3 regions of the Ectopseudomonas oleovorans genome follow, and region 3 is predicted to be linked to each of the others. Evidence: predicted binding sites of a transcription regulator. Region 3 holds the regulator's gene; each other region holds the start of a gene.
The links. Region 3 encodes sigma-54, which starts transcription at its own class of promoters, with help from an activator protein. Its sites were predicted from a motif close to ANTGGCATNNANNTTGCTNT; they were not measured.

Region 1 (9,661 bases), on a different contig from region 3:
GAACCGCTCGGAGTTGCCAGTGGCCGCCAGGGCCTCCTGGTAACGTGGGTTGCTCTGCAGGAAATCGACCAGGTCATGGAAGCTCTGTTTGTACGAGTCGTAGGCCCGGAAGTTGGCCGGCTCACGGACCATTTCGCCCCCGCGGTATTCGCTGGTGATCGCGCGCGCCGAGTCCCCTTGCCACTGCCCGTGGGTCTTGATGCCAAACAGGTTGTGGCTGCTGCCACCATCGCCACGGCGCAGGATCGACTTGCCCCAGCCGGTTTCCAGGGCCGCCTGGGCCACCAGGTAACGCGGCTCGACACCAATGCGCTCGGCGGCCTCGCGGGCCAAGGGCAGCATGGTCTCGACAAACTCCTCCGCGGAGGCGAATGCCGGCGTGCCTTTGGCCAGCGGCGGCTGCTGACGTGCCGGCTGGACCGAGGTGTCCAGCGCTTCAGTGGGCTTGGCGGCCGTGGCCTTGGCCGGCAACCAGTCGCTCCCGCTGGGGGGTTGCGCCCCGGTAGTCGGGACAATGCCCGCCAACAGGCGATCTTCCAGGCGCGGCGGCAGGGACAGCCGGCGCTGGTTGAGCAATGCGGCCTGGGACACCGGAGTGGTAGCGCTGTCGGAGTGACGATCCAGGCGGTTGTGCTCGGCCGCGGCCGGCGCGGCAAGGCTGTTCTCAGGCTGCTCCACGCTATGGCCGAATGGGCTGCGGCGCGGCGCCTCACCGCGCAATCCGCTCATCTGCCGCACCAGCACATCGGACAAACCAATACCGCCGCCCTCACGGGAGAGGTGGATGGCCAATTGCTGGTCGTGCATTTCTTGATAATGGCGCGTGGTATCGCTGTCGAACAGGCTGTCCTTGGCGATCGACTCGTTGGACGAGCGCATGGATTTGAAAATCTGGTTGATGAACAGCGCTTCAAACTCTTGGGCAACCTTACGGATATTGCCTTCGCTGTCGCGCTGCTCTCCGGTTTTCATGCCGGCTAGGCGATTCAGGTCGGTATAGGCGGCAGAATCGCTGGTTTTGCGTGCGCCTGCTGACAATGTATTCATGGCTACCTCAAATCACTATCAGGTCGGCTTGCAAGGCGCCTGCTTGTTTAAGCGCCTCAAGGATGGCCATCAAATCCGAGGGCGCGGCGCCCACCTGATTAACCGCGCGAACAATCTCATCAAGGGTGGTGCCAGGGCCGAATTTGAACATGGGCTTGGCCTCCTCATCGGCATTCACCCGCGAGCGCGGCACCACCGCGGTATCGCCACCGGCCAGGGCGTTGGGCTGACTGACGATAGGGTCTTCGGTAATGGTCACGGTCAGGCTGCCATGGGTCACCGCAGCCGGCTGCACCTTGACGTTCTGGCCGATAACGATGGTCCCGGTGCGCGAGTTGATGATGACCTTGGCCACGGCCTGGCCGGGATTGACTTCGATGTTTTCCAGAATCGACAGGTAATCGACGCGCTGGTTGGGATCGAGCGGCGCGCTGACGCGGATCGAGCCGCCGTCGATGGCCTGGGCCACGCCCGGGCCGAGCAGGTCGTTGATCTGGTCGACGATGTTCTTCGCCGTGGTGAAGTCCGGACGATTGAGGTTCAGCGTCAGGTAGTTGCCCTGGTCGAAACCGCTCGGCACCGGACGCTCCACCGTGGCGCCACCGGGGATACGCCCGGCGGACGGCACGTTGACGGTGATCCGCGAGCCGTCGGCGCCGCCGGCGTCGAAGCCGCCGACCACCAGGTTGCCCTGGGCGATGGCGTAGACGTTGCCGTCGATGCCCTTGAGCGGCGTCATCAGCAGGCTGCCGCCGCGCAGGCTCTTGGCATTGCCGATGGAGGAGATGGTGATGTCGATGGTCTGCCCCGGCTTGGCGAACGGCGGCAGGTCGGCATGCACCGACACCGCGGCGATGTTCTTCAGTTGCACGTTGCCGCCCGTCGGCACCTTGATGCCGAACTGCGCCAGCATGTTGTTGAAGGTCTGTACGGTGAACGGGGTCTGGGTGGTCTGGTCGCCGCTGCCGTTGAGGCCGACCACCAGGCCGTAGCCGATCAACTGGTTGCTGCGCACCCCTTGAATGGACGCCAGATCCTTGAGCCGTTCGGCCTGGGCCTGCTGGCTGATCAGCAGGCAGGCGAGCATGATCGCCAGCAGCAGCCAGTCGTTGGCACCACGGCGGCGCTGGCCGCGATAGGCGCAGGCGAACTGCTGACGGCAGGAGGCCGACTGCGAATGCACAGGTGTCCGTTGTAGGAGCGAGCTCTGCTCGCGAACCCGCAATTCGGTAAAAGCTTCGCGAGCAGAGCTCGCTCCCACAGGCGATCTGGCGGGTTGCACCCGCCCTACGGCGACAGAGGTCATCCAGGTTTTCATGTTCATGTCCTCAGAACGGCCACAGCGGGCTGAGGAAGAATCGGCTCAGCCAACCTGGCTGGCTGGCGTCGGCGAAGGAACCGGTTCCCGAGTAGGTCAACCTGGCGTCGGCGACCCGAGTGGATGAAACGGTGTTGTCGCTGGCGATGTCGTCGGCCCTGATCAGCCCGGCAATCCGCACCATTTCATTGCCGGTATTGAGCGTCAGCCACTTCTCGCCACGCACCACCAGCACGCCGTTGGGCAGCACTTCGGCCACGGTCACGGTGACCGAGCCGGTGAGGCTGTTGCTCTGCGCCGCGCTGGCATCGCCGGCGCTGTCCCGCGAACCGTTGAACTGGGTTCCCAGATCCATCCGGTTTCGCGTCAGCGGGTTGGTGGCCGACACCCCTCCACCGAACAACGAGGTCAGCCCGATATTGGCGGAACTGTCCTTGCTGATGTCGGAGCGGGCCGCCTTGCTCGCCTGGGTGCGCTCCTCCAGGGTGATGGTGATGATGTCGCCGATGCGAAAAGCCTTTCGATCGTCATACAGATTGCTCTCGAAACCGGCCTGGTAGATCGCGCCACTGGTCGCGTTGGCCGGCAGCGGCGTACGCGGCAACACGGGTGCATAATAGGGATCGTCCGCCTTGGGCGCAGGCGCCACGCACCCCCCCAGCAGCAGACAAACCGACGTCAACACAATCAGACCTTTCATCGCACACCTCACATCCAACACTCTGCCCGCCCTAGCGATCCCGATCAGACTCAAAGCGTCTGCGTGATGAACTGCAACATGGAATCGGCCGTGGAAATGACCTTCGAGTTCATTTCGTAGGCGCGCTGTGTCGTGATCATGTTGACCATTTCCTCGACGACACTGACGTTGGAGTTTTCCAGGGTATTTTGCAAAACGGTGCCCAGGCCATTGAGGCCCGGCGTTCCCACTTGCGGAGCGCCACTGGAAGCGGTCTCCAGAAACAGGTTGTTGCCAATCGCCTGCAGGCCGGCCGGATTGATGAAATCGGCGGTCTGCAGGTTGCCGATGATCTGCACCGCGGCGCTGTTGGCGGTGGTCACGGACACCGTGCCATCCTCCCCGACGGTGAAGGTCTGGGTTTCGGCGGGCACGACGATGGCCGGCTCCAGGGCGAAGCCGTTCGACGTGACGATCTGGCCGTCGGAATCGAGGTGATACGTGCCGTCGCGCGAATAGCCGATGGTGCCATCGGGCAGCAGAATCTGGAAAAAACCGCGCCCGTTGATCGCCATGTCCAGTGGCTGGTCGGTGGTCTGCAGGCTGCCCGTGGTGAAGTTCTTCTGGGTACCGACGATCCGTACCCCCGTACCCAGTTGCAGGCCGGACGGCAGCTCGCTGTCCTGGGTCGATTGAGCGCCTGGCTGACGGCGGATCTGGTACAGCAGATCCTGGAACTCGGCCCGGTCGCGCTTGAAGCCGGTGGTCGAAACGTTGGCCAGGTTGTTGGATATCACCGACAGATTCATGTCCTGGGCGGACAAACCGGTCTTGCTGACCCAAAGCGCTGGAAGCATGTCTATCTCCTCGCCCTGCGCGGGCGCTACTCGTTAGCTGATCTGCATGACACGGGCCATGGACTCGGAGCCCTCCTTGGCCGTGTTCATCATCTTGACGTGCAGTTCGAATTGTCTGGACAGGGCGAGAATGGCCGTCATCTCTCCGACGGCGCTCACGTTGCTGCTCTCCAGGAAGCCAGAATGCAGGCGTACGTTGGCATCCGCTTCGAGCAACTGGCCGTCTCTCATATGGATGAGGCCGTCGCGCCCCTTGCGCATCTGCGCGGTATCGGGGTTGACCAGCTTGATGCGGTCGACCTCGGCCAGGACATTCGGCGCTTCGCCCAGGGCGCGAATGCTGATCGTGCCGTCCTGACCGATCTCGACTTTCTCCTCGGGCGGCACGGCGATGGGCCCGGCATTGCCCATGACCGGCAACCCATTGCCGGTGCGCAGCATGCCTAGGGCATCGATCGACAGGCTGGCGGTGCGTACATAAGCCTCGGAGCCATCCGGGGCCTGCACGGCAATCCAGCCATCACCCTCTATCGAAACATCCATATCCCGCCCGGTTTCCTGCAGTACGCCGGGCGTGAAATCCGTAGCGGGCCGCTCGGACATGGCGTAGACCCGCGCCGGATAGCTGTCACCGAAAACCGGCATGGCCCGCGCCTGTTCCAGATCGGCGCGAAACCCGCTGGTGGAAATGTTCGCCAGATTATTGGCATGCGCCTTTTGCGCATAGGTGTTCTGGCTCGCGCCCGACATGGCGACATAAAGCAATTTGTCCACTTCGACCTCCGCCGTGAAAACGACTCTCGGACAGATCAAAGCAAGGCACGTGCCAGGCTAATAATTTTAAGTAAGTTATTGTTTTTAAAAAACAAAAAAGCCCTCCATCACGGAAGGCCCTTTTGACGGCGGCAAGAATATGCCGCCCGCCGCCGTCAGCGGATGTTGATGATCGTCTGGGCGATCGCATTCTCCGTTTCGATGGTCTTGGCATTCGCCTGGTAGTTGCGCTGCGCGATGATCAGGTCGACCAGTTGCGCGGTCAGGTCGACGTTCGAATCCTCCAGCGCACCGGAGACGATCGAGCCCAGCGTACCGGAGCCCGGCGTACCTATCACCGGCTCGCCCGAGGCCAGCGACTGCTTCCAGGCCGTTCCGCCCACCGGCGTCAACCCCTGCATGTTGGCGAAGGTGGCCAGCGCCACCTGGCCAATCAAATTGGCCTGGCCATTGGTATAGGTGGCGAACAGTTGCCCGGTCTCGTCCACCGACAGCCCGGACAACTGACCGGTGGTATAGCCATCCTGCGACAGGCTGTTGACCGCGAAGCGGGTATTGGTCTGGGTCATGTTGCGTAGATCCAGAGTCACCCCCGATGTGCTCGCCGCGGCACCGTTGTCGCCCCAGGTGACCGGATCGGTGGTGGCGTCGGTGATGGTCGCCGGCACCCAGTCGGCCAGCGTGATGGTGCCATCGGCATTGACCGTGAAGTCGCTGGAGGCCGATGCCTGCAGCCTGCCGGAGGTGTCGAACGACAGCGACGCCTGATACGGATCGGTGCTGGCGGGATCACCGGGATTGCGCCCGTCGATCAGCACGTGCATGCTCCACTCGTTGCTCGCCTCCTTGACGAAGTACTGGGTCATGGTGTGCTCATTGCCCTGGGAGTCGTACAGGCTCACCGAGGTCGACCAGTTGAAGGAACCGGAGACCGTGGGGTCGAAGGCGATGGTGGGCACCGTCTCGGACGAGTTGAGCGCCACCCCCTGGGTAACGGTCGAGGTGGCATTCGGCGCCTGGTTGCTGGTGTCGACGGTCAGATTGGTCAGCACGCCATTGACCAGGTTGCCATCGGCGTCCACCCCGTAGCCCATCAGGTTGTTGCCCGAGTTGTCGATGACGTTGCCCTGATTGTCCACCTTGAACGCGCCGGAGCGGGTGTAGAGCTGGGTGCCGCCATCGTTGACGATGAAATAGCCACTGCCATTGACGGCCAGATCCAGGCTGTTGTCGGTGTAGCTGATGTTGCCCTGGGTGTGCTGCTGGGCGATATCCGCCGTAATCACCCCACTGCCGACCGCGTTGCTGCCGGTGCCGAACATGCTGCTGGCATAGAGGTCCGCGAACTCCGCACGCGAATACTTGAAGCCCGTCGTCCCGGTGTTGGCGATGTTGTTGCCCGTTACATCCAGGTGGGTGCTGGCCGCCTTCAACCCACTGAGCGCCGTATTGAACGTCATGTCTTATCTCCCGATGCCTGTTGATTACTGGCCGACGCTGATGACTTTGGATAGCGCGACATTTCCGGCACCCGCCAGGTTCAGCGTCATGTCGCCGCCCCCGATGCCGAGCGTCACGCTGTTGACCGTTGCCGGCAGATAGGTTTCCAGCGCGGTGGACGTGCCACCCAGCGACGCGGAGGCCGAGAATTTGTAGGTGCCCGCGGGCAGCAGTTGGCCGCTCTCATCGGTGCCGTCCCAGGTGAAGTCCACCAGGCCAGCGCTGCTTTGATTATCCAGCGGTATGCTTTTGACCAGGCTGCCCGCCTCGTCGTAAACCCTCACCGAGACGTTGTCGGCCGCCGTTGGAACCACCAGCGTGCCGGTCAGCCCCGAAACACCATCCACCTGGGTGCTGCTGGCGGAAACCATCACGCTGCGCCCCACCAGGGAAGAGGCTTGCAAAGCCTGCGACGATTGATAGCTGCCCAGCAGCGAGTCCATCGAAGCGGAGATATTGGTCAGACTTTCCAGGCTGCTGAACTGCGCAAGCTGAGCCACGAACTCGCTGTTGTCCTGCGGATCCAGCGGGTTCTGGTTGTTCAACTGGGTCACCAGCAGCATCAGAAAGTCATCCTTGCCCAGGCTGGAGTAGCTGGATTCGTTGGTGTTGCTGGTCGAGGTGCCGGAGTATGTCGACAGCACGCTGCTGGAAACAGTCTCTGTGGTGCTCATGGCTATGTCCTTACTGACCCAGGGTCAGAACCTTCTGCAGCATGGTCTTGGCGGTATTCATCATTTCCGCATTGGTTTGAAAGGCTCTACTGGCCGAAATCATGTCCGCCATTTCCTCGACCACATTGACGTTCGGATAGAACACGTACCCATCCGCATTCGCTGCCGGATGACTGGGCTCGTAGCGCATGTCGAGATTGCTCTGATCCTCGACGATGCCGAGCACCTGCACCCCACTCCCCGCCTCGTCCTGCTCGGCGAACAGCGAACCACTACCACTGTTCTGCGACTGCTGGAACACGGTGGCGAACACCGGATGACGGGCACGGTAGGTCTGCTCGATACTCGAAGAGACAGACTCCGCGTTGGCGATATTGCTGGCCACGGTATTGAGGCGAGTGCTCTGCGCGCTCATGCCGGTTCCGGCGATGCTGAAAACACTGGCAAGGGACATGGTCGCGCTCCTTATTCGCCGCGCAGGGCGGCGGTGAGACCTTTGAACTTGCTATTGAGGAAGGTGAAACTGGCCTGGAAATGCACGGCATTCTCGGCATAGTTGGACTGCTCGATCTGCAGATCCACGGTGTTCTGATCCAGCGACGGCTGCATCGGAATACGGTAGGGCATCTCAGCCTCACCAGTGATCACACCATCGGCAGGAATATGGCGGCTATCGGTGCGGTTCAGGGAAACGCCACCGCGCTGCATGCGATTGCTTTGCTCAGCCAGGACACTGGCGAAGTCCAGATCACGAGCCTTGTAATTCGGCGTATCGGCGTTGGCGATATTGTTGGCCAGCACCTCAGCGCGCTGGGCGCGGAAACCGAGTGCCTGTTCGTGGATGCCGAGTGCCCTGCCGAAGTTGATGCTCATGTCTGCAACCTTTGCCGCTGGGGCTGTCTGGTCTTTCCTGGCAGACATTCAGCAAAGGCTGTGCCAATTTATTTAAACCAATAAATTCAATAACTTGAATAAGTTCAGGCAGGCCAATAACGGCAAGGCGGCAAGACCTTACCGCCTGCTGGCAAGCAAGCGGCAAAGCCGACCGGGCAGATTGCCGCCCTACGACAAGAAACGCGAACGGGAGGCCGTGGCCTCCCGTGCGCGAAGCAGGCACGGCGTGCCTACTTGGCCTTGTAGATGATCCCCGGGCTGCACTGCACCATCTGGTACTTCTCGGGCAACCCGTTGAGCGCCTCGGAGGCCCCCAGGAACAGATAGCCGCCTGGCTTGAGGGTGGCATGGATACGCGTGAGGATGTCCTTCTTCACCTCGGCCGAGAAGTAGATCAGCACGTTGCGGCAGAACACGATGTCGAACTTGCCCAGCGCCGCATAACTGTCGAGCAGGTTCAGTGGCCGAAACTCGACGCGGCTCTTGATCGGCGCCTTGACCTGCCAGCGCCCCGGCCCCCTGGAATCGAAATAACGCTGCAGACGCTCCTGCGACAGACCGCGGCCCATGGCCAGGCTGTCGTACTCGCCGGACTTGCAGTTGCTCAGCATCGACGGAGACAGATCGGTGGCGACGATCTGCACACCCGCCTTGAGCTGGCCGAGGTTGGTACGCTCGAACTCGTCGATGGTCATCGACAGCGAATAGGGCTCCTGCCCGGACGAACAGGCCGCCGACCAGATGCGCAGACGCTGGGCCGGGTAGGCCTTGATCAGCTCCGGCAGCACCCGGCTCTTGAGCACCTCGAACGGATAGGTGTCGCGAAACCACAGGGTCTCGTTGGTGGTCATGGCATCCACCACCTGCTCGCGCAGCCCTCCGCGCGGCTGGCTTTGCATGCGCTGCACCAGTTCGCCCAGGGTCTTGATGCCATTCTGCTCCATCAGTTTGTTCAGACGACTGGAGACCAGATACTGCTTGTTGCTACCCAGCAGAATACCGCAGGCCTTTTCCAGGAAAGTCCGGAACTGCTCGAAATCCAAATTACCTGAAGACACTAGTGCCGCCTCACCAACCATAACGTTCACCAAGGTTTGTCCCTCAGCCCCCATCCGCTACCCGAATGCGCTCGACCACCCGCGCCGCCAGATCATCCGGCTTGAACTTGGCGAGGAAATCGTCGGCGCCGACCTTCTTCACCATCGCCTGGTTGAACACACCGGAAAGCGAAGTATGCAGGAGGATATGCAGCTTCTGCATGCGCGGATCGCTACGAATCTCCGTGGTCAGCGTATATCCGTCCATCTCGGGCATCTCGATGTCGGAAATCAGCATCAGCAGTTCCTTGTCGGGATTATGCCCCTCGTCGGCCATTTTCTTGAGGTAATTGAGTGCCTCGCGGCCATCGTTCAGCGCCGTCACCTCGACGCCAACGGTCTGCAGGCAGCGCAAAACCTGTTTGCGCGCCACCGAGGAGTCATCGACGATCAGCACATGCTTGGTCACCGCCTGACTCTGCACCTGATCATCGATGACGCCAGCGGAGATCACTTCCGAGGTCGGCGCGACTTCGGCAAGAATCTTCTCGACATCGATGATCTCGACCAACTGCTGGTCGAGCCGCGTGACTGCTGTCAGGTAGTGATCGCGTCCGGTGCCCTTGGGTGGCGGATGGATCTCCTCCCAGTTCATGTTGACGATACGTTCGACCGAGCGCACCAGAAAACCCTGAACCTTGGTGTTGTACTCGGTGATGATCACGAAGCTGGTCTTCAGATCTTCCAGCGCGGCACGGCCGGTAGCGATGGAAAGATCGAGAATCGGGATGGTGCCCCCGCGAATGTTGGCCACCCCCCGCACCACCGGACTTGATTTGGGCATGATGGTGAGTTTCGGGCATTGCAGCACCTCTTTCACC
Region 2 (9,661 bases), on a different contig from region 3:
TGATCGCTGCGTTCAATGCCGCCCTCGACCGCGCCGAGCAGGATCGCGCCATCGTCGTCATCACTGGCCAGCCGGGGATTCTTTCCGGCGGCTATGACCTGAAGGTGATGACATCCGGCCCGCAGAATGCAATCAACCTGGTGGCTGCTGGCTCCACGCTGGCGCGACGCATGCTTGCCCACCCCTACCCGATCATCGTCGCCTGCCCGGGTCATGCCGTGGCCAAGGGTGCTTTCATCCTGCTGTCGGCCGATTACCGTATCGGTGTGGAAGGTCCGTTCAATATCGGCCTGAATGAAGTACAGATCGGCATGACCATGCACCACGTCGGTATCGAACTGGCCCGTGATCGTCTGCGCAAGTCGGCGTTCCACCGTTCGGTGATCAATGGCGAGATGTTCGACCCGGCTGGCGCGGTAGAGGCCGGCTTCCTGGACAAGGTGGTGCCGGCCGAGCAATTGCTGGCTACCACTCAGGCGGTGGCGCAGCAGATGAAGAAGATCAACATGACCGCGCACAAGAACACCAAGCTGAAGGTGCGCAAGGCGCTGCTGGAAACCCTCGATGCCGCCATCGAAATGGACAAGCAACACCTGCTGTAAGCACTCGGTACCCCATAAATGAAAAGCGCCGCTTCCGTTTAGGTCGCGGCGCTTTTTCTTTGCGCGTCTCGCCAATTACCCCGCCGGCGAATGTCGGTGCGCGCGGCGCACCCAACGGGTCAGCCGGAATAATCCAGGGCCGTCCAGGCTCGGCTCAGGCCTTGCGCGAGCACGCAGCCGGGCTTGCTCAGTTGCTCGTTGAAGGCGGCCGGCAACAGCGTGGTTTCACCCTCTGCAGCACCATGGCGCTCGGTCAGCCACTGCAGCTTGCCGCAGTTGGGCGTTTCGATCACGTAACTGGCGGCAATGTTGGAGTGATGGCTGGGTAGTCGAATCACATCGAGCACTATGCCCGTCTCCTCGACACGCTGGCCATCGGAGACCAGCACGGCCCAGGCCTGCTCGCCCTCGATCACTAGATAGGCACCGTTGGCCTGTGGCCGATCAATCTGCGGTTGCGCGCAGCCGCTCAGCAGGGCCAATAGCACAATCGTCATCAGCATCTGTTGCATTGCCAATACCCCCCTCGCAAGGCGCCCACCTTCAGGTGGTGGACGGGTTGTTGTCGCCTAAGTGAGGCCAATATCACTCAATACTGTTTATTTGTACAGTATTTTTCGATTAGGCTATATCGCAGGTAAATGATCGATTGCACAGGAGCGCCATCATGCTGGACGTACTGCAGCTAAAACACCGAGTGAACCGCATGCCGCTGGAGCGGGTACACGAGATGGTCGAGGATCTGCAGCTCGAGGGCATCGTCACCGAGAGCCGCACCCCTTTCAATCGTCAGCACTTCAACACCTGCTTCGCCGAGATCGAGGCGCTGCTGCAGCGCGCCGGCTACCATCGGCAACTGGATGTGGTCGGCTATCAGGGGCTGGCCTATGCGCTGTTCGATCCAGCTCGCTGGGAAGCCGTCGAAGTGCTGCGCTGGCTGCGCGACTTCGTCGAGGAGGCGCGCGTTCAACCGGCATCCTGAGCCTACGATACGAACCAAAAAGGCTCAGCGGCGCCCACTCATGCACGGCATTGGCTCAGAAGCATGTGGGGTGAGCTGAGCGTGCGCTCGCTCCACACACTTCAAAATCTTCTCAGAACACAGCTGCAACTTATTGATCCTAAACAGCTAGCCTCTGGAAAGCCGGCATCCGGCCCCTACCTGTCAGGTGCCACATGCCGCTACTCGGCCGCTGTGCACGAAAGCTGGCAAGCCCCTTGCTAAGTCCCTGTCAACCATCCTGCGTAGCACGCCAACGGCGGCGGGCCGAGGATCACGGACAACGGCGTCCGTCAGGTCACCTTCCTCTCATCGAGGCGGCCTGGCGTACGCCGTTTTTGTTTATGCGCCTGACAAGGATTAAACTCATGACCGATCGTGATTCGAACAAGCCCCTGGCCACCAGCCGCCGCAATTTCCTCAAGCAATCCATCGCCCTGGCCGGCGCCGTGAGCGGCATCGCCGCACTCGGCCTGTCGGCGCCGGCTTCGCTGCGCAGTGCAGCCTGGGCGGCCGGCTCCGACGCGCCGGAAAAAGCCGCGCTGAACGTCGGCTTCATTCCCCTGACCGATTGCGCTTCGGTGGTGGTCGCCGCCACCCAGGGTTTCGGCGAGAAATACGGCCTGACCATCAACCCGAGCAAGGAGGCCTCCTGGGCCGGCGTGCGCGACAAGCTCAACACTGGCGAACTGGATGCTGCTCATGTGCTCTACGGCATGATGTACGGCGCTCAGCTCGGCCTGGCGGGGCCACAGCGGGACATGGCAGTGCTGATGGGGCTGAACCAGAATGGCCAGGCCATCACCCTCTCCAAGCAACTGCGTGAGGCCGGTGTGACCAACGGCGCGCAACTGGCCGAACACGTGAAGAAAGGCGGCAATCCGCTGACCTTCGCCCAGACATTCCCAACTGGTACCCACGCCATGTGGCTGTATTACTGGCTGGCCAGTGTCGGCATCAACCCCATGAGCGATGTGAAGACCATCGTCGTGCCGCCGCCGCAGATGGTCGCCAATATGCGTGTCGGCAACATGGATGGCTTCTGCGTCGGCGAGCCCTGGGGCGCGCGGGCGATCTTCGACAAGATCGGCTTCACCGCCACCACCACCCAGCAGATCTGGCCGGACCACCCGGAGAAAGTGCTTGGCACCACCCGCGCCTTTATCGAGCAGTATCCCAATGCCGCCCGCGCGCTGATCATGGCGATTCTCGATGCCAGCCGCTTCATCGAGGCCAGCGAGGAGAACCGCAAGAGCACCGCCAAACTGATTTCCGGCAAGGCCTACGTCAACGCGCCGGTGCAGGTGATCGAGCCGCGCTTTCTCGCCCAGTACGAGGACGGCCTCGGCAACAGCTGGAAGGACGAACATGCCATGGCCTTCTGCAAGGACGGCAGCGTCAACTTTCCCTATCACTCCGACGGCATGTGGTTCCTCACCCAATTCAAGCGCTGGGGCCTGCTCAAGGATGCGCCGGATTACGCCGCCGTGGCCGCGCAGGTCAACCAGACCGCGCTCTACGCCGAGGCTGCCAGCGCCCTCAAGCTGGCGGTGCCGAGCAGCCCGCTGCGCAGCAGCACATTGATCGACGGCGTGGTCTGGGATGGCAGCAATCCAGCCGCCTACGCCGACTCCTTTACCATCAAAGCCTGATCGGAGGTCGATATGAATGCGCCCCTGAAAACGCCTCTGCCGCACAGCGTCAAACCGCGCTTTTCGCCCACGGCCCTGCTACCGAGTGTCGAAACCCTGGGCAACCTGTGCAAGACCAGCATCGCGCCGCTCCTCGGCATTCTCGCCTTTATCGGCTTCTGGTCGTTGCTGGCGCAGTACAGCGAGGGCCTGCCCGGCCCCTTGAGCACCTGGCAGGCCGCCCTGGTGCTGTTCGCTGATCCTTTCTACGACAACGGCCCCAACGACATGGGGATTGGCTGGAACATCCTCAACTCGCTCGGCCGCGTCGGGGTTGGCTTCGGCCTGGCGGCGCTGGTGGGCATTCCCCTGGGGTTCGCCATCGGCCGTTTCGCCTTCCTCGCCGGCATGCTCGCGCCGATCATCAGTCTGCTGCGCCCGGTCTCGCCGCTGGCCTGGCTGCCTATTGGCCTGCTGGTGTTCGAGGCGGCCGGCCCGGCGTCGATCTGGGTGATCTTCATCAGCTCGATCTGGCCGATCATCCTCAACACCGCCGCCGGCGTGGCCAGCGTGCCGCAGGACTACCTGAACGTGGCCCGCGTGCTGAAGCTGTCGGAGTTCAAGGTGCTGACGCGCATCCTGTTTCCCGCCGTGCTGCCGCACCTGATGACCGGCATCCGCCTGGCCATCGGCGTGGCCTGGCTGGTGATCGTCGCCGCGGAGATGCTCACCGGCGGCATCGGCCTGGGCTTCTGGGTGTGGGACGAATGGAACAACCTCAACGTCGAGCACATTCTCATCGCCATCATCATCGTCGGCCTGGTTGGCCTGGCGCTGGAGCAGATGCTGCTGTTGATCGCCAAACGCTTTGACTACGCAAGCTGAAGAGGCGCGTTCGGCCAACTCGTAGCCCAATGAGATGCAATCAGGGAACGCGATCTCCGTTTCCCCGAATTGCATTGGGCTACGCGAGCTTACAAATCAGTTTAACAGTAGACGCCAAGTCTTTGTTTTAAATGAAAGTGTCTCTGATTAAATCCGGGGCACGGCGCCAGAACGGGAGAACTCCGATGGACAAATTCGTGGAGCTGACCGCTGTCAGCAAGCACTTCGACACCAAGAAAGGCCGCTTCCAGGCACTGGCAGACGTCAACCTGAGCATCGCCCGCGGCGAGTTCGTCGCGCTGATCGGCCACTCCGGCTGTGGCAAGTCGACGGTGCTCAACCTGATCGCCGGCCTGCTCGATGCCAACGAGGGCGGCCTGATCTGCAACGGTCGCGAAATCGACGGCCCCGGCCCGGAGCGCGCCGTGGTGTTCCAGAACCACAGCCTGCTGCCGTGGATGACCTGCTTCGGCAATGTGCACCTGGCAGTGGAACGCGTGTTCGGCGAACACGAGAACAAGGAGCAGCTCAAGGCTCGTACCGAACAGGCGCTGAACATGGTTGGCCTGGCGCACGCCATGCACAAGCATCCCAACGAAATTTCCGGGGGCATGAAGCAGCGGGTCGGCATCGCCCGCGCCTTGGCCATGGAGCCCAAGGTGCTGTTGATGGACGAGCCGTTCGGTGCCCTCGACGCCCTGACCCGCGCGCACCTGCAGGACGAGCTGCTGCGTATCGTCGGCGAAACCCAGAGCACGGTGGTGATGGTCACCCATGACGTGGACGAGGCCGTATTGCTGTCCGATCGCATCGTGATGATGACCAACGGCCCGGCCGCCACTGTCGGTGAAATCCTCACCGTCGAGTTGCCTCGTCCGCGTGATCGACTGGCTCTGGCCAACGACCCGCAGTACCACGCCTATCGCACCTCCGTGCTCGAGTTCCTCTACCAGCGTCAGCAGCGGCCTGCCGCCTGAGTACCGGCAACCGCTCTGGCTCAAGGGCTGGAGCGGTTGAACCTCTGGCTCATCGCAGGGACGAACGAATGTCCTCAACTGACAAGCAGAGAATCCCGTGCTCGACCTCAGCACCTGGAATCTGTCGATTCCCACCGAACCGACGCCCATCACCATCACCACCCAGCGCCTGAACAACGGCTACGAGAGCCGTTACTTTCGCCGCAATGCCGACGGCAGCGTGACCTTCTGGGTACCGGTCACCGGTTCGACCACGCCCGAGCCCGCTATCCGCGTAGCGAACTGCGCGAAACCCAGCACGACGGCACACTCGATAACTGGCTGCATGCCAGTTCGGACAGCTATCTCAGTGCCGTGCTGCAGGTCGACCAGGTGCCCAGCCGCAACAAGGTGGTGATCGGTCAGATCCACAGCACCGATGTGCCGGGTAGTCAGAATGATCCGCTGGTCAAGCTGCAATACCACTACCGCCGTGGCGTCGGCCGCCTGGAACTGCTGCTGCGCGACCAGCCAGGCGACACTGCCGTGCAGAACATCCTGCTGGCGGAAAACGTGCAACTGGGCGAACGCTTCGGTTACGACCTGCGTATTACACCCAGCGGGCTAATGCTGATCAGTTAAGCGCCGACTGCCTACGATGAGTCCCCTCGCCCCTCTGGCGAGCCATGTTCGGAGAGGGGTAAATGGCCGTTTCGCGGTATTTCGGCCCTCTCCCCCAGCCCCTCTCCCGTAAACGGGAGAGGGGAGCCAAACGCGTACAGCCTTAACTGACTGGCATTACCCAGCGGGCGCCTTGGTGTCAGTGTCAACAGCAGCGAGGGTGATACCGGCTCCTTCTACCACCAACTGAGCAGCAGTTGGCGTGACCAGTACCTGTACTTCAAGGCCGGCGCCTACATTCAGGACAATTATGGCGAGGACGACGAAGGCGGCCGCGTCACCTTCTTTCACCTCAACAGCCTGCACCGCTGAGGTATGAGGCGGCTTACAATCATCGCCTTCCTTTTGCGATGACTCGACCATGGCGCGCCTGACCCTCGACTTTCCCGAAGACCAGTACTGCTACAGCACTCACCTGACCGTACGCGTCACCGACATCAACGGCGCCAACCACTTGGGCAACGACTCGATGATCTCGATGATTTCCGAGGCGCGCGCCCGCTTTCTCTTCGAGTTCGGCATTCAGGAAACCGACGGCAAGGGTATCGGCATCATCGTCACTGACCAGGCCACCACCTACCGCGCCGAAGCCCATGCGCGCGACCAGTTACTGTTCGAGGTCGGGGTGATGGACTTCAACCGCTATGGCGGCGATATCACCTTCCGCATCACCCGTCCGGCCGATGGTGCGCTGGTGGCCATGGCCAAGTCCGGCTTCGTGTTCTTCGACTATCTGCAGTCGAAAGTGGTGCCGATGCCGGAAGCCTTCAGCGTCAAGTTCCCCAAGGTCAATCGGCTCGACTGACTCCAGGTTTCCGATACTTCAGGGCTGCGGGCGTACAGACACCAGGCAAAACTTGCACAGTTATTGCTGCCAATACCGTGACACTTCGCCATTCATCTGCTACGCCTAGGTCAGAACAGAAAAAGGGGGGATCGAGGATGACCGACACCTACCACCGTGCCCGTCAGGCGGGGCTGCTGAGCAATCTGCTGGCACTCGCCCTGCTGACCGCGCCGCTACCCACTCACGCAACCAGCGTTAGCCAACTTTCCAGCGTCCAGTCTCAAGCCTCTCTCAGCACGCAGCGATCGCCCCATTCGGGGGCATAGACGGCGCAAGCGCCTCGTTTTACGGCAGTACTGCGCGTACTGAAAGTGCGTAACGCCTGATCCCAGAGCCTCTGCCCGGTTGGCTCGGCTCTTGCTTGTTCCCTCTCAGCAGGTAGCCAACGGCGGCCACCTCCCTCACGACAACGACGTCGCCTCATCCGGCCTTCATGGCCTGTGGTGAAGCGGCGTTTTTTTTTCGTGTTCGCCCCAGTGACCGGGGCCGGCGCAGGCATCGCGATCCGAGCCTGTACCGCAATCGCGCAAACCTGCTGTGGCTTCGGCCGCAGGGCTCTGCACCAAACGTGCACGGCCTTCCCGGCAGGCGCGGCCGCCGTGTCCACGACCATGGTTCGCCGCGCCTGGCCGGGCTCCTTCTCGCTGATGAGGTGATCGATGAATACAAGTTTCTGGAAAGCCGGCCACGCCCCCACCCTGTTTGCTGCCTTCCTCTATTTCGACCTGAGCTTCATGGTCTGGTACCTGCTCGGCCCACTGGCGGTGCAGATCGCTACCGACCTCGACCTCAACGCCCAGCAACGCGGCCTGATGGTGGCCACGCCGATTCTCGCCGGCGCCGTGCTGCGTCTGCTGATGGGCTTTCTCGCCGACCGCCTGTCGCCAAAGACCGCCGGCCTGCTCGGCCAGGTGGTGGTGATAGTCGCGCTGTTTTGCGCCTGGCAGATCGGCATCGGCAGCTACGAGCAGGCGCTGCTGCTCGGCCTGTTCCTCGGCTTCGCCGGCGCGGCGTTCGCCGTGGCCCTGCCGCTGGCCTCGCAGTGGTACCCGCCGGAGCACCAGGGCAAGGCCATGGGCATCGCCGGCGCCGGTAACTCCGGCACCGTGCTGGCAGCGCTGTTCGCCCCCGGCCTGGCCGCGCTGTCCGGCTGGCAGAACGTGTTCGGCTGGGCGCTGATCCCGCTGCTGGCGACCCTGGTGATCTTCGCCCTGGTGGCCAAGAATGCGCCGGAGCGGCCCAAGCCCAAGGCCTTCGGCGACTACCTCAAGGCCCTCGGCGATCGCGACAGCTGGTGGTTCATGTTCTTCTACAGCGTCACCTTCGGCGGCTTCATCGGCCTGGCCAGCGCCCTGCCCGGCTACTTCAGCGACCAGTACGGGCTGAACCCGGTGACCGCCGGTTACTACACCGCCGCCTGCGTCTGCGCCGGCAGCCTGCTGCGCCCGCTGGGCGGCGCTCTGGCCGACCGCATCGGCGGCATTCGTACACTGCTGATGATGTATACCATCGCCTCGCTGTGCGTTGCCGTGGTGGGCTTCAACCTGCCCAGCGCGAACGCCGCCCTGGCCTTTTTCGTCGCCGCCATGCTCGGCCTTGGTGCTGGCAATGGCGCGGTGTTCCAGCTGGTACCGCAGCGTTTTCGCAGGGAAATCGGCGTGATGACCGGGTTGATCGGCATGGCCGGCGGCATCGGTGGTTTCTTCCTCGCTGCAGGCCTGGGCACCATCAAGCAACACACCGGCGACTACCAGCTGGGCCTCTGGCTGTTCGCCAGCCTCGGCGTGCTGGCCTGGATCGGCCTGCATGGGGTCAAGCAGCGCTGGCGCACCACCTGGGGTAGCGCCGCGGTGACCGCCGCACGGGTGTGAGCGAGTTCTCGACGACCGGCCACACTCCGTAGGGTGCGCCGCGCGCACCAGCGATTTGCGTCGAACCTGGTGCGCACGGCGCACCCTACGGTCCAAAGATCTACGGAAACCGCATCATGGCCCTGCAACTGAGCATCGGCGAAACCAGCGCCACCGGCCCGCGCAGCGAGAACCAGGACGCCCTGCGTGTGGTTACCCCGGCGCCAGCCCTGGCCGCCAGCAAGGGCTACCTGCTCGGTCTGGCTGATGGTGTCAGCCAGTGCGCCGACGGCGGCCTGGCCGCACGCGCGACCCTGCAGGCGCTGGCACTGGATTACTACTCCACCCCGGAAACCTGGCCGGTGCAGCACAGCCTGGACCGCCTGCTCATTGCCCATAACCGCTGGCTGCAGGCCAATGGCGGCGGCCAGCCGCTGCTGACCACCCTTACCGCCCTGGTGCTGCGCGGGCGTCGCTACACCCTGGCGCACATCGGCGACAGCCGCGCCTACCTGTGGCGCGACGGCCAGCTGCTGCGCCTGACCGAGGACCACGTTTGGGAACAGCCGGGCATGCAGCACGTGCTCAAGCGCGCCATGGGCCTGGATCAACACCTGGTGGTGGACTACCGCGACGGCGAGCTACAGGCCGGCGACCGTTTCCTGCTGGTCAGCGACGGCGTCTGGGCCTGCCTCAACGACAAGCGCATCGGCGAGTTGCTGCAACGAGACGATGACGCCGAAGTGATCTGCCAGGCGCTGGTCGACGAGGCGCACCACGCCGGTAGCCAGGACAACGCCAGCGCCCTGCTGGTGCACGTCGAGCAGCTCCCAGAAGCCGCGCTGGCCGACACCCTGGCCCAGCTCGAACATTGGCCGCTGCCGCAGCGCCTGCGTGAAGGCCAGGAGTTCGAGGGCTGGCAGGTCGAAGGCCTGCTCGGCGAATCGCGCCAGTCGCTGATCTACCGGGTGCGCGATGCTGACAACCTGCCCTGGCTGCTCAAGACCCTGCCGCCCAGTCGCGCCGGCGAGGAACAGGCCGGCCCGGCGCTGTTGCAGGAGGAATGGTTCCTGCGCCGCGTCGCCGGTCGCCACTTCCCCGAGCTGCATGCTCTGCCGCAGCGCCAGCATCTGTATTACGTACAGCGCGAATATGCCGGTCAGACCCTGGCCGCGCGCCTGCAGCAGCATGGCCCACTGAGCCTGGCCG
Region 3 (9,661 bases):
TCAACGCGCGCCTGATGGGCGTGGCCGCCACCGGCAACGGTCGTCGTGAATCCTATGCGCACCTGCCGATGCCGCGCATGACCAACACCTACATGCTGGCCGGCGAGAGCGACCCGGAGGAAATCATCCGCTCGGTGAAGAAAGGCATCTACTGCGCCAATCTTGGCGGCGGTCAGGTGGACATCACCAGCGGCAAGTTCGTCTTTTCCACCAGCGAGGCCTACCTGATCGAGGACGGCAAGATCACCGCGCCGGTCAAGGGCGCCACCCTGATTGGCAATGGCCCGGAGGCCATGAGCCGGGTGTCCATGGTCGGCAACGACCTGGCGCTGGACAGCGGCGTCGGCACCTGCGGCAAGGACGGCCAGTCGGTGCCGGTAGGCGTCGGCCAGCCGACGCTGAAGATCGACGCGATCACCGTAGGTGGTACCGGCGCGTGAGTCGCGCCGGTATGACGATGTCTAGCGTAGGCCGCGCTGGATTTCGTCAAGCTCACGGATGTACTTGAACACCTTGCGCGCCGCGGCTGGTGGCTTGTTGCGCGCCGCTTCGTGCTGCGCATGACGCACCAGGCCACGCAGGTGCTGGACGTCAGCGTCGGGGTAGAGCTCGACGAAGCTTTCCAGCGCGCTGTCGCCTTCGGCGATCAGGCGGTCGCGCCAGCGTTCGAGGGCATGGAAGCGTTCGTTGTACTCGCGGGTGGAGCTGTCCACCTGGTCGAGCATGGCGCCGATCACGTCGACATCCTGTTCGCGCATCAGCTTGCCGATGAACTGGATGTGGCGTTTGCGCGCGGCATTGGCGGTATGTTTCGGCGCTTCGGCGAGCGCGCGGCGTAGGGCATCGGTCAGTGGCATCTTGGCCAGCAGATCCGCCTTGAGCGTGGTCAGTCGCTCGCCAAGGTCCTGCAGGGCATGCAGTTCGCGTTTGACCTGGGATTTGCTCTTCTCCAGGGAGAAGTCGTCGTAGGAATCAGACATGGGGTGGGTCCAGAGGGAAACGCCGCCATGATAGCAGTAACCGTGACTGCCGGCCCGCGGACGGGCAGTCGAGAGCAGGCCTTGGGTTTCGTACAAAGAGTGCCTGCGCCAAGAGAATCGGGAGTGGTTATGAGTGAAGTAGAACGCATCGGGCCGCAGGCCTTGCCAGTGCTGCAAGAGCAGGTCGAGGCCATTCTCGCCGAAGCCAGGCGCCAGGGTGCCAGTGCCTGCGAGGTGACGGTATCGGCTGGTCAGGGTCTGTCCACCACGGTGCGCCAGGGCGAAGTGGAGACCGTCGAATTCAATCGCGACCAGGGTTTCGGCATCACCCTGTATGTGGGCCAGCGCAAGGGCTCGGCCAGCACCTCGGCCACCGGAAGCGAGGCCATTCGCGAGACCGTGGCGGCAGCCCTGGCGATTGCCAAACATACCAGCGAGGACGAGTGCGCCGGCCTGGCCGATGCCGCGCTGATGGCCCGTGAACTGCCTGAACTCGATCTCTATCACCCCTGGTCGATCACCCCTGAACAGGCGGTGGAGCAGGCGCTGGCCTGCGAGGCCGCGGCTTTCGCCGCTGACACGCGGATCAAGAACGCCGATGGCACCAGCCTCAATACCCACCAAGGCTGTCGCGTATACGGCAACAGCCACGGCTTCGTCGGCGGTTACGCCAGCACCCGCCATAGCCTGAGCTGCGTGATGATCGCCGAAGGAGAAGGGCAGATGCAGCGCGACTACTGGTATGACGTCAACCGTCAGGGTGAACTACTGGCTGATGCTAAGGGTATCGGCCAGCGGGCTGCCGAGCGTGCGGTCAGCCGCCTTGGTGCACGACCGGTACCGACCTGTGAGGTGCCGGTGCTGTTCGCTGCCGAGCTTGCCGGCGGGTTGTTCAGTCACCTGCTGGCGGCAATCTCGGGCGGCAATCTCTATCGTCACTCCTCTTTCCTCGAAGGCGCACTCGGCCAGCGTCTTTTTCCCGAGTGGCTGACTCTAGACGAGCGTCCGCACCTGCCGCGCGCACTGGGCAGCGCGGCTTTCGATGGTGATGGCCTGGCCACTTATGCCAAGCCGTTCGTGGAGAAGGGAGAGCTGGTGTCCTACGTACTTAGCACCTATTCCGGGCGCAAGCTGGGTTTGCCGAGCACTGCCAACTCAGGAGGTGTGCACAACCTGTTCATCACCCATGGCGATGAGGATCAGCAGGCGCTGATTCGGCGCATGGGGCGCGGTTTGCTGGTTACCGAGCTGATGGGCCAGGGGCTGAATCTGGTGACGGGGGATTACTCGCGCGGCGCGGCGGGCTTCTGGGTGGAGAACGGCGAGATCCAGTTCCCGGTGCAGGAGGTAACCATCGCCGGCAATCTGCGCGACATGTTCCGCCAGGTCGTTGCAGTCGGTTGTGACCTGGAGCGGCGTGGCAATATCTGCACCGGCTCGGTGCTGATCGAGAAGATGACCGTCGCCGGCAGTTGAAGTCGGCAGTAACGACAAGGCCACCCGTGGGTGGCCTTCGTTTTGGCTGGAGGTATTACTCGCCTTCGTCGAAGTAGTTCTCTATCAGGCCTACCAGGGCGGCCATCGCTTCTTCGTCCTGCTCGCCTTCGGTCAGCAGGTGCACATTGGTGCCCTTGCCGGCAGCCAGCATCATCACCGCCATGATGCTCTTGCCGTCTACCAGGCTGTCGGCGCTGCGGCCGATGCGCACTTGGCAGGGGTAGGTGCTCGCTACACCGACGAACTTCGCCGCGGCGCGGGCATGCAGACCAAGTTTGTTGATGATGGTGATTTCACGTGCTGGCATCGCGGCAGGATTCCTTAGCTGAGGTCGCGGTGACGCACCTGGACGTTCTTCAGCGAGTCTTTGAGTGCCTGGCTCAGGCGGTTGGCCAGGTACACCGAGCGGTGGTGACCACCGGTGCAGCCAATGGCGATGGTGACATAGGCGCGGTTGCTGGCGGCGAAGCGTGGCAGCCATTTTTCCAGATAGGCGAGGATGTCCTGATACATCTCCTCGACCTCCGGCTGCGCAGCCAGGTAGTCGATCACCGGTTGATCCAGGCCGGAGTAGTCGCGCAGTTCCGGCTTCCAGTAGGGATTGGGCAGGCAGCGTGCATCGAACACCAGATCGGCGTCCACCGGCATACCGCGCTTGAAGCCGAAGGACTCGACGAGAAAGGCGGTTCCGGTCTGTGTCTGGCCGAGCAGGCGCAGTTTGAGCGTATCGCGCAGCTGGTAGAGATTCAGGCGGGTGGTGTCGATCTTCAGATCGGCACGATCGGTGATCGGCGCCAACAGCAGACTTTCGTACGCAATGGCTTCGGCCAGCGAGCGGTTATCGTTGGTCAGCGGGTGGCGTCTGCGGGTTTCGGAAAAGCGCTTGAGCAGGGTTTCGTCTTCGGCGTCGAGATACAGCACATCGCAGCGGATATTACGTTTGCGTACTTCTTCGAGCAGCTCCGGAAAGCGCTTGAGCTGGCTCAGCAGGTTGCGTGCATCAATGGAAACGGCCACTTGCGGCAGCAGCATGTCGCTGTGCGGCAGGAAGCGCTCGGCGAGGTCCGGCAGCAGACCGGCCGGCAGGTTGTCGATGCAGTAGAAACCGTTGTCCTCAAGTACATCGAGGGCGGTGCTCTTGCCCGAGCCCGAGCGACCGCTGACGATGATCAGGCGCATGTTTATTGACCGTTCTGAATGTCCACGACGACCTGATAGAGATCTTCGCCGCTCTTGGCCTGGCGCAGACGTTCACGTACATCCTGGCGATCAAGCATGCTGGCGATCTGGCGCAGCAGGTCGAGGTGGGCATCGGTGGCCGCCTCCGGCACCAGCAGGACGAACAGCAGGTCGACCGGTGCGCCGTCGATGGCGTCGAAGTCGACTGCCGTCTCCAGGTGCAGGACTGCACTGATCGGGGCACTGCAGCCAGCCAGGCGGCAGTGGGGAATGGCGATGCCGTTGCCGAAGCCGGTGGAGCCGAGCTTCTCGCGGGCGATGAGGCTTTCGAAGACGTCCTGGGCATCCAGGTCGGGCAGGTCGCGCGCAACCAGATTGGCGATCTGTTCGAGCACGCGTTTCTTACTGCCGCCCGGCACGTTCACCAGGGAACGGCCGGGGGTCAGGATATTTTCAAGTCGGATCATGGATAGGGAATGTTAGCGGGCCGTGGCGCCTTGCAGACGCTCGAGCTGCTTTTCCTTGTGCTTGATGAGTTGACGGTCGAGTTTATCGGCCAACAGGTCGATGGCAGCGTACATATCCTGATGTTCGGCATTGGCGACGATTTCGCCGCCGGCGACATGCAGGGTGGCTTCGATCTTCTGCTTGAGTTTCTCGACCTCCATGGTCACCTGTACGTTGGTGATCTTGTCGAAGTGGCGTTCCAGTCGGCCGAGTTTCTCGCCGATGTAGTCACGCAGGGCGTCGGTCACATCCAGCTGATGTCCACTGATGTTGACTTGCATACCGCTTTCTCCTTGTTGCCTTGTGTAAGAGACGGGCCCTATTCGACCCGCCGCCGGAACACGTTGGCCTGAAGACCTTGTGCCTTCAGTCGATCTGGCCTACATCAGTCGCTTGCGCTCACTGGAGGGCGCTATACCGAGGGACTCGCGATACTTGGCGACCGTCCGACGGGCGACTTGGATGCCTTGTGCCTCCAGTAAACCAGCGATCTTGCTGTCGCTCAACGGCTTTTTCGCGTTTTCTGCTGCAACCAGTTTTTTGATGATCGCGCGGATCGCGGTGGACGAGCATTCGCCGCCTTCGGAGGTGCTGACGTGGCTGGAGAAGAAATATTTCAGCTCGTAAATGCCACGCGGGGTGTGCATGAATTTCTGCGTGGTAACGCGTGAAATCGTCGACTCGTGCATACCCACGGCTTCGGCGATGTCGTGCAGCACCAGAGGCTTCATCGCCTCGTCGCCGTAGTCGAGGAAGCCACGCTGGTGCTCAACGATCTGTGTGGCCACCTTCATCAGCGTTTCGTTGCGGCTCTGCAGGCTTTTGATGAACCAGCGGGCCTCCTGCAACTGGTTGCGCATGAAGGTGTTATCGGCGCTGGAGTCTGCGCGTTTGACGAAGCCGGCATACTGCGGGTTGACCCTCAGGCGCGGCATGGCTTCCTGGTTCAGCTCCACCAGCCAGCGTTCGTTATGCTTGCGCACGATAACGTCGGGCACGACGTATTCCGGTTCGCTGGACTCGATCTGCGAACCCGGACGCGGATTCAGGCGCTGGATCAGGTCGATGACCTGGCGCAGTTCGTCTTCCTTGAGCTTGGTGCGACGCATCAGCTGGGCGTAATCGCGGCTGCCGAGCAGCTCCAGATAGTCGCCGACCACGCGCTGGGTTTCGTTCAGCCAGGGGGTGTTGGCAGGCAACTGACGCAGTTGCAGCAGCAGACACTCGCGCAGGTCGCGGGCGCCGATACCGGCCGGTTCGAACTGCTGGATGCGGTGCAGCACCACTTCCACTTCGTCCAGTTCGACATCCAGCTCGGGGTCGAAGGATTCGGTCACTTCCTCGAGCGTTTCCTCGAGGTAACCGTCGTTATTGATGCAGTCGATCAGGGTGGCGGCGATCAGGCGGTCCTTGTCCGACATGGGGGCCAGATTCAGTTGCCAGAGCAGATGGCTGTGCAGGCTCTCGCCACTGGAAGTGCGGGTGGTGAAGTCCCACTCGTCATCGTCGTTGCTGGGCAGGCTGCTGGCGCTGGTCTGGTAGATGTCTTCCCAGGCGGTATCGACCGGCAGCTCGTTGGGGATGCGCTCGCCCCACTCGCCTTCTTCCAGGTTGTCCACCGTGGGGGTGGTTTCCTGGTAGCTGTCCTCCTTGTTCGGGTTCGGAGTGGCGCTTTCGGCGCCATCGGCCATTGGATCGCTGTTGTCGAAGTCGTCGCCGTCTTCCTGGCGCTCGAGCATGGGATTGGATTCCAGTGCCTCCTGTATTTCCTGTTGCAGGTCCAGGGTAGACAATTGGAGGAGGCGGATAGCCTGTTGCAGCTGCGGGGTCATCGTCAGCTGCTGGCCCATCTTGAGGACTAGCGATGGTTTCATTGCAGACCTTAATTTACTGGCGAGTTACGCCTTCCACATCAGGGCGCCGAAGCGCCGCCAGGAAGCAAATTATATGCCTGAATTTCTCGTTTTTGCCTAGGGGTTGCAATATTTCTGTAGCGAAATAGTGAGCGACCTACAGGTTGTGTGAAAGCGTAGCGAGCGAAGGTGAGGCAATACCGATGGCGGCCCCGCAAAAACAGGCGAGAAAGCGCAGTTTACGACTGTAAATGAGCATTTTGAGCCTGTTTTTAACGCAGCATCACCGAGTGCAGTAGTTTTCACGCAGCCTGCTACAGGCGGAATTCGTGGCCCAGGTAAACCTCTTTCACCGTCTGGTTGGCGAGGATGGTCTCGGCGTCACCTTCGGCGATCAGTTGCCCATCGTTGACGATGTAGGCGGTTTCGCAGATGTCCAGGGTTTCGCGCACGTTGTGATCGGTGATCAGGATGCCGATGCCCTTGGTCTTGAGGTGATGGATGATCTGCTTGATATCGCCGACGGAGATCGGGTCGACCCCGGCAAAGGGTTCGTCGAGCAGAATGAACTTGGGGTTGGTGGCCAGCGCGCGGGCAATCTCCACGCGGCGTCGCTCACCGCCGGACAGGCTCATGCCGAGGCTGTCGGCGATATGGTGGATATGGAATTCCTGCAGCAGGCTTTCCAGTTCCGCCTGGCGCCCGGCGCGGTCCAGGTCCTTGCGCGTTTCGAGGATGGCCATGATGTTGTCGGTCACCGACAGCTTGCGGAAGATCGAGGCTTCCTGCGGCAGGTAGCCGATGCCGGCGCGCGCGCGACCGTGCATGGGCTGATGACTGACGTCGAGGTCGTCGATAAGCACGCGGCCCTGGTCGGCGCGTACCAGGCCGACGATCATGTAGAAGCAGGTGGTCTTGCCGGCGCCGTTGGGGCCGAGCAGGCCAACGATCTGACCGCTTTCGATGCTCAGGCTGACGTCACGCACGACCTGGCGGCTCTTGTAGCTTTTCGCCAGGTGTTGGGCTTTGAGAATGGCCATTACTGCTGCTGATCCGCGGGTTTGTTCTTCGGTTGGATGACCATGTCGATACGCGGGCGCGGCGTGCTGATGTTGCCGCCTGTTGCGCGGCCGGCGTTGACGATCTGGCGGCGGGTGTCATAGACGATCTTCTCGCCTTCGAAGGTATTGCCTTCCTGAATCACCTTGGCCTGGTCGATCAGTACGATGCGCTCATTGCTGGCGAAGTACTGGATGGTCTTGCCGTAGGCCTTGACGATGTCCTTGTCCACGGCTGGCTTCTGCTCGTAGTACGCCAGATTGCCCACCGAGGTGAAGACGTCGATATCGCCGCTGGCGGTCTGGGTGATGGTGACGGTGTCACCCGTGATCTTCAGGGTGCCTTGAGTGATGATCACATCGCCGCGGTAGACGGCTACACCTTGTCGGTCATCCAGTTCTGCGCTGTCGGCCTGGATGCGAATCGGTTGATCACGATCCGATGGCAGTGCCCAGGCAGCCGCGCTTCCCAATGCGGCGCCGAGGCTGAGAATCAGGGGGAGGGTATTAACGAACCTCATGCTGGCCTCTTACGTTGGACTGCAGGAGCATCCTGCCGTCATTCAAGTACGCTTTCATTCCTTGTGCCGTGGTTACCCCGTTGGCCGCGACGATTCTAACGGCTTGCTCGGTCTGCGCATATTCCTTGTCAGGAATAACGGTCATGCGGCTGCTGGTGATGATGGTTGGACGGTTCTTGGCGTCGGTGCGGGCGATGCGCACGTCGTCGATCAGTTCTACCTCGACGCCGCCAGGCGAGACTTCGGCGCGCTGGCTGGTGACTTCCCAGGGCAGCTCGGTGCCGCGATAGAGCTCCAGCTTGGGGGCGTCGATCAGGGTGATGTCGGTGCTTTTGATGTGCTCGAGCTTGTCCGCGGTCATGCGGTAGTGCAGTTTGCCGTCATCCTGGAACTGCACGGTGCGCGCGCCCACTGCATAGAAGTCAACGACGTTGTTGTCGCTGGCCCGCTGGGCTTGGCGTGCGCTGTCCGGGGCAAGGTTCCAGTAGCCGAGTGCGGCCACGACGACTGCAATCAGAGCAAAGATCAGAGTGTTGAGGATTTTACGCGGCATGCTGTTCTCTACAGGTAGGCGGCCTGGGCCGCATCCAGTGTGCCCTGGGCACGCATGATCAGTTCGCAGAATTCCCGTGCCGCGCCGTCGCCGCCGCGCGCCTGGGTGACGCCATGGGCGTGCTGACGCACGAAGCTGGCGGCGCTGGCTACGGCCATGCCCAATCCGACCCGGCGAATCACCGGAAGGTCTGGTAGGTCGTCACCAAGATAGGCGACCTGTTCATAGCTTAGGCCGAGTTCGGCGAGCAGGCCGTCGAGTACCACGAGTTTGTCTTCACGACCCTGGAACAGGTGCTGGATACCCAGGTTATTGGCGCGGCGCTCGACCACCGGGGTTTTGCGCCCGCTGATGATGGCGGTGCGCACACCTGAGTTGATCAGCATTTTGATGCCGTGACCGTCGAGTGTGTTGAAGGTCTTGAACTCGCTGCCGTCTTCGAGAAAGTACAGGCGGCCGTCGGTCAACACACCATCGACGTCGAAGATCGCCAGTTTCACGGCGCGTGCGCGTTGCAGCAGTTCGTTCATCACATCACTCCCGCACGCAGCAGATCGCCGAGGTTGAACGCGCCGATCGGGCGATCATTGCCGTCGACTACCACCAGGGCGCTGATCTTGTTGTCTTCCATGATCTTCAGGGCTTCGGCGGCGAGCATCTCGGCGCGAATGGTCTTGCCGTGCGGCGTCATCACGTCGTCGATCCGGGCATCGCGTACATCGATGCCCTTGTCCAGTGCGCGGCGCAGGTCGCCATCGGTGAAGATCCCGGCCAGATGGCCATCAGCCTCCAGGACGGTGGTCATGCCCAGGCCCTTCTGGGTCATTTCCAGCAGGGCGTCACGCAGGCTGGTGCCGCGGGTGACTTGAGGCAGGCTCTCGCCGCTGTGCATCACGTTCTCTACCTTGAGCAGCAGGCGCCGGCCAAGGGCGCCGCCCGGATGGGAAAACGCGAAGTCTTCGGCGGTGAAGCCGCGCGCTTCCAGCAGGGCGATGGCCAGTGCGTCGCCCAGTACCAGGCTGGCGGTGGTCGAGGAGGTCGGCGCCAGGTTGAGTGGGCAGGCTTCCTGCGAGACGCGCGCATCGAGATTGACATCGGCGGCCTTGGCCAATGGAGAATCCGGGTTGCCGGTCATGCTGATCAGGCCGATGCCGAGGCGTTTGATCAGCGGCAGCAGGGTGATGATCTCGGCGGTCGAGCCCGAGTTCGACAGCGCCAGGACGATGTCGTCCTTGGTGATCATGCCCATGTCGCCATGGCTGGCTTCTGCCGGGTGGACGAAGAAAGAGGGGGTGCCGGTGCTGGCCAGGGTCGCAGCGATTTTGTTGCCGATATGCCCGGACTTGCCCATGCCGACTACTACCACGCGTCCCTTGCAACTGAGAATCAGCTCGCAGGCCTTGATGAAATCGGCATTGATGCGGGGCAATAGCTCCTGTACCGCTTCAAGTTCGAGGCGGATGGTGCGCTGCGCGGAATCAATCAGGTCACGGGTCTGGTTCATGCTGGGCAA

Region 1: N5J71_RS02830 (flagellar basal body rod protein FlgF) is a predicted target of sigma-54. The motif match lies at 4,713-4,732, and genes of this name have one in related genera.
Region 2: N5J71_RS19585 (CmpA/NrtA family ABC transporter substrate-binding protein) is a predicted target of sigma-54. The motif match lies at 1,808-1,827, and genes of this name have one in related genera.

What each region holds. Positions count from the first base shown of each region.
Region 1 covers NZ_JAOCLK010000003.1:98,554-108,214, forward strand. Annotated here, with positions in the region: gene flgJ (flagellar assembly peptidoglycan hydrolase FlgJ) at 1-1,047, opposite strand, end outside; gene N5J71_RS02815 (flagellar basal body P-ring protein FlgI) at 1,055-2,134, opposite strand; gene flgH (flagellar basal body L-ring protein FlgH) at 2,376-3,065, opposite strand; gene flgG (flagellar basal-body rod protein FlgG) at 3,116-3,901, opposite strand; gene N5J71_RS02830 (flagellar basal body rod protein FlgF) at 3,935-4,675, opposite strand; gene flgE (flagellar hook protein FlgE) at 4,831-6,135, opposite strand; gene N5J71_RS02840 (flagellar hook assembly protein FlgD) at 6,160-6,849, opposite strand; gene flgC (flagellar basal body rod protein FlgC) at 6,860-7,303, opposite strand; gene flgB (flagellar basal body rod protein FlgB) at 7,315-7,722, opposite strand; gene cheR (protein-glutamate O-methyltransferase CheR) at 7,974-8,801, opposite strand; gene N5J71_RS02860 (chemotaxis protein CheV) at 8,845-9,661, opposite strand, start outside.
Region 2 covers NZ_JAOCLK010000051.1:17,840-27,500, reverse strand. Annotated here, with positions in the region: gene N5J71_RS19600 (crotonase/enoyl-CoA hydratase family protein) at 1-602, shown strand, start outside; gene N5J71_RS19595 (hypothetical protein) at 722-1,114, opposite strand; gene N5J71_RS19590 (hypothetical protein) at 1,270-1,584, shown strand; gene N5J71_RS19585 (CmpA/NrtA family ABC transporter substrate-binding protein) at 1,971-3,254, shown strand; gene ntrB (nitrate ABC transporter permease) at 3,267-4,118, shown strand; gene N5J71_RS19575 (ABC transporter ATP-binding protein) at 4,304-5,095, shown strand; partial or broken gene N5J71_RS22580 (polysaccharide lyase family 7 protein) at 5,193-5,716, shown strand; gene N5J71_RS22430 (polysaccharide lyase family 7 protein) at 5,867-6,067, shown strand; gene N5J71_RS19555 (thioesterase family protein) at 6,117-6,560, shown strand; gene N5J71_RS19550 (nitrate/nitrite transporter) at 7,262-8,473, shown strand; gene N5J71_RS19545 (bifunctional protein-serine/threonine kinase/phosphatase) at 8,590-9,661, shown strand, end outside.
Region 3 covers NZ_JAOCLK010000004.1:54,026-63,686, reverse strand. Annotated here, with positions in the region: gene tldD (metalloprotease TldD) at 1-440, shown strand, start outside; gene yjgA (ribosome biogenesis factor YjgA) at 462-980, opposite strand; gene pmbA (metalloprotease PmbA) at 1,110-2,456, shown strand; gene N5J71_RS03445 (HPr family phosphocarrier protein) at 2,512-2,784, opposite strand; gene rapZ (RNase adapter RapZ) at 2,799-3,656, opposite strand; gene ptsN (PTS IIA-like nitrogen regulatory protein PtsN) at 3,659-4,123, opposite strand; gene hpf (ribosome hibernation-promoting factor, HPF/YfiA family) at 4,136-4,444, opposite strand; gene N5J71_RS03425 (RNA polymerase factor sigma-54) at 4,544-6,037, opposite strand; gene lptB (LPS export ABC transporter ATP-binding protein) at 6,331-7,056, opposite strand; gene lptA (lipopolysaccharide transport periplasmic protein LptA) at 7,056-7,595, opposite strand; gene lptC (LPS export ABC transporter periplasmic protein LptC) at 7,582-8,148, opposite strand; gene N5J71_RS03405 (KdsC family phosphatase) at 8,157-8,678, opposite strand; gene N5J71_RS03400 (KpsF/GutQ family sugar-phosphate isomerase) at 8,678-9,652, opposite strand.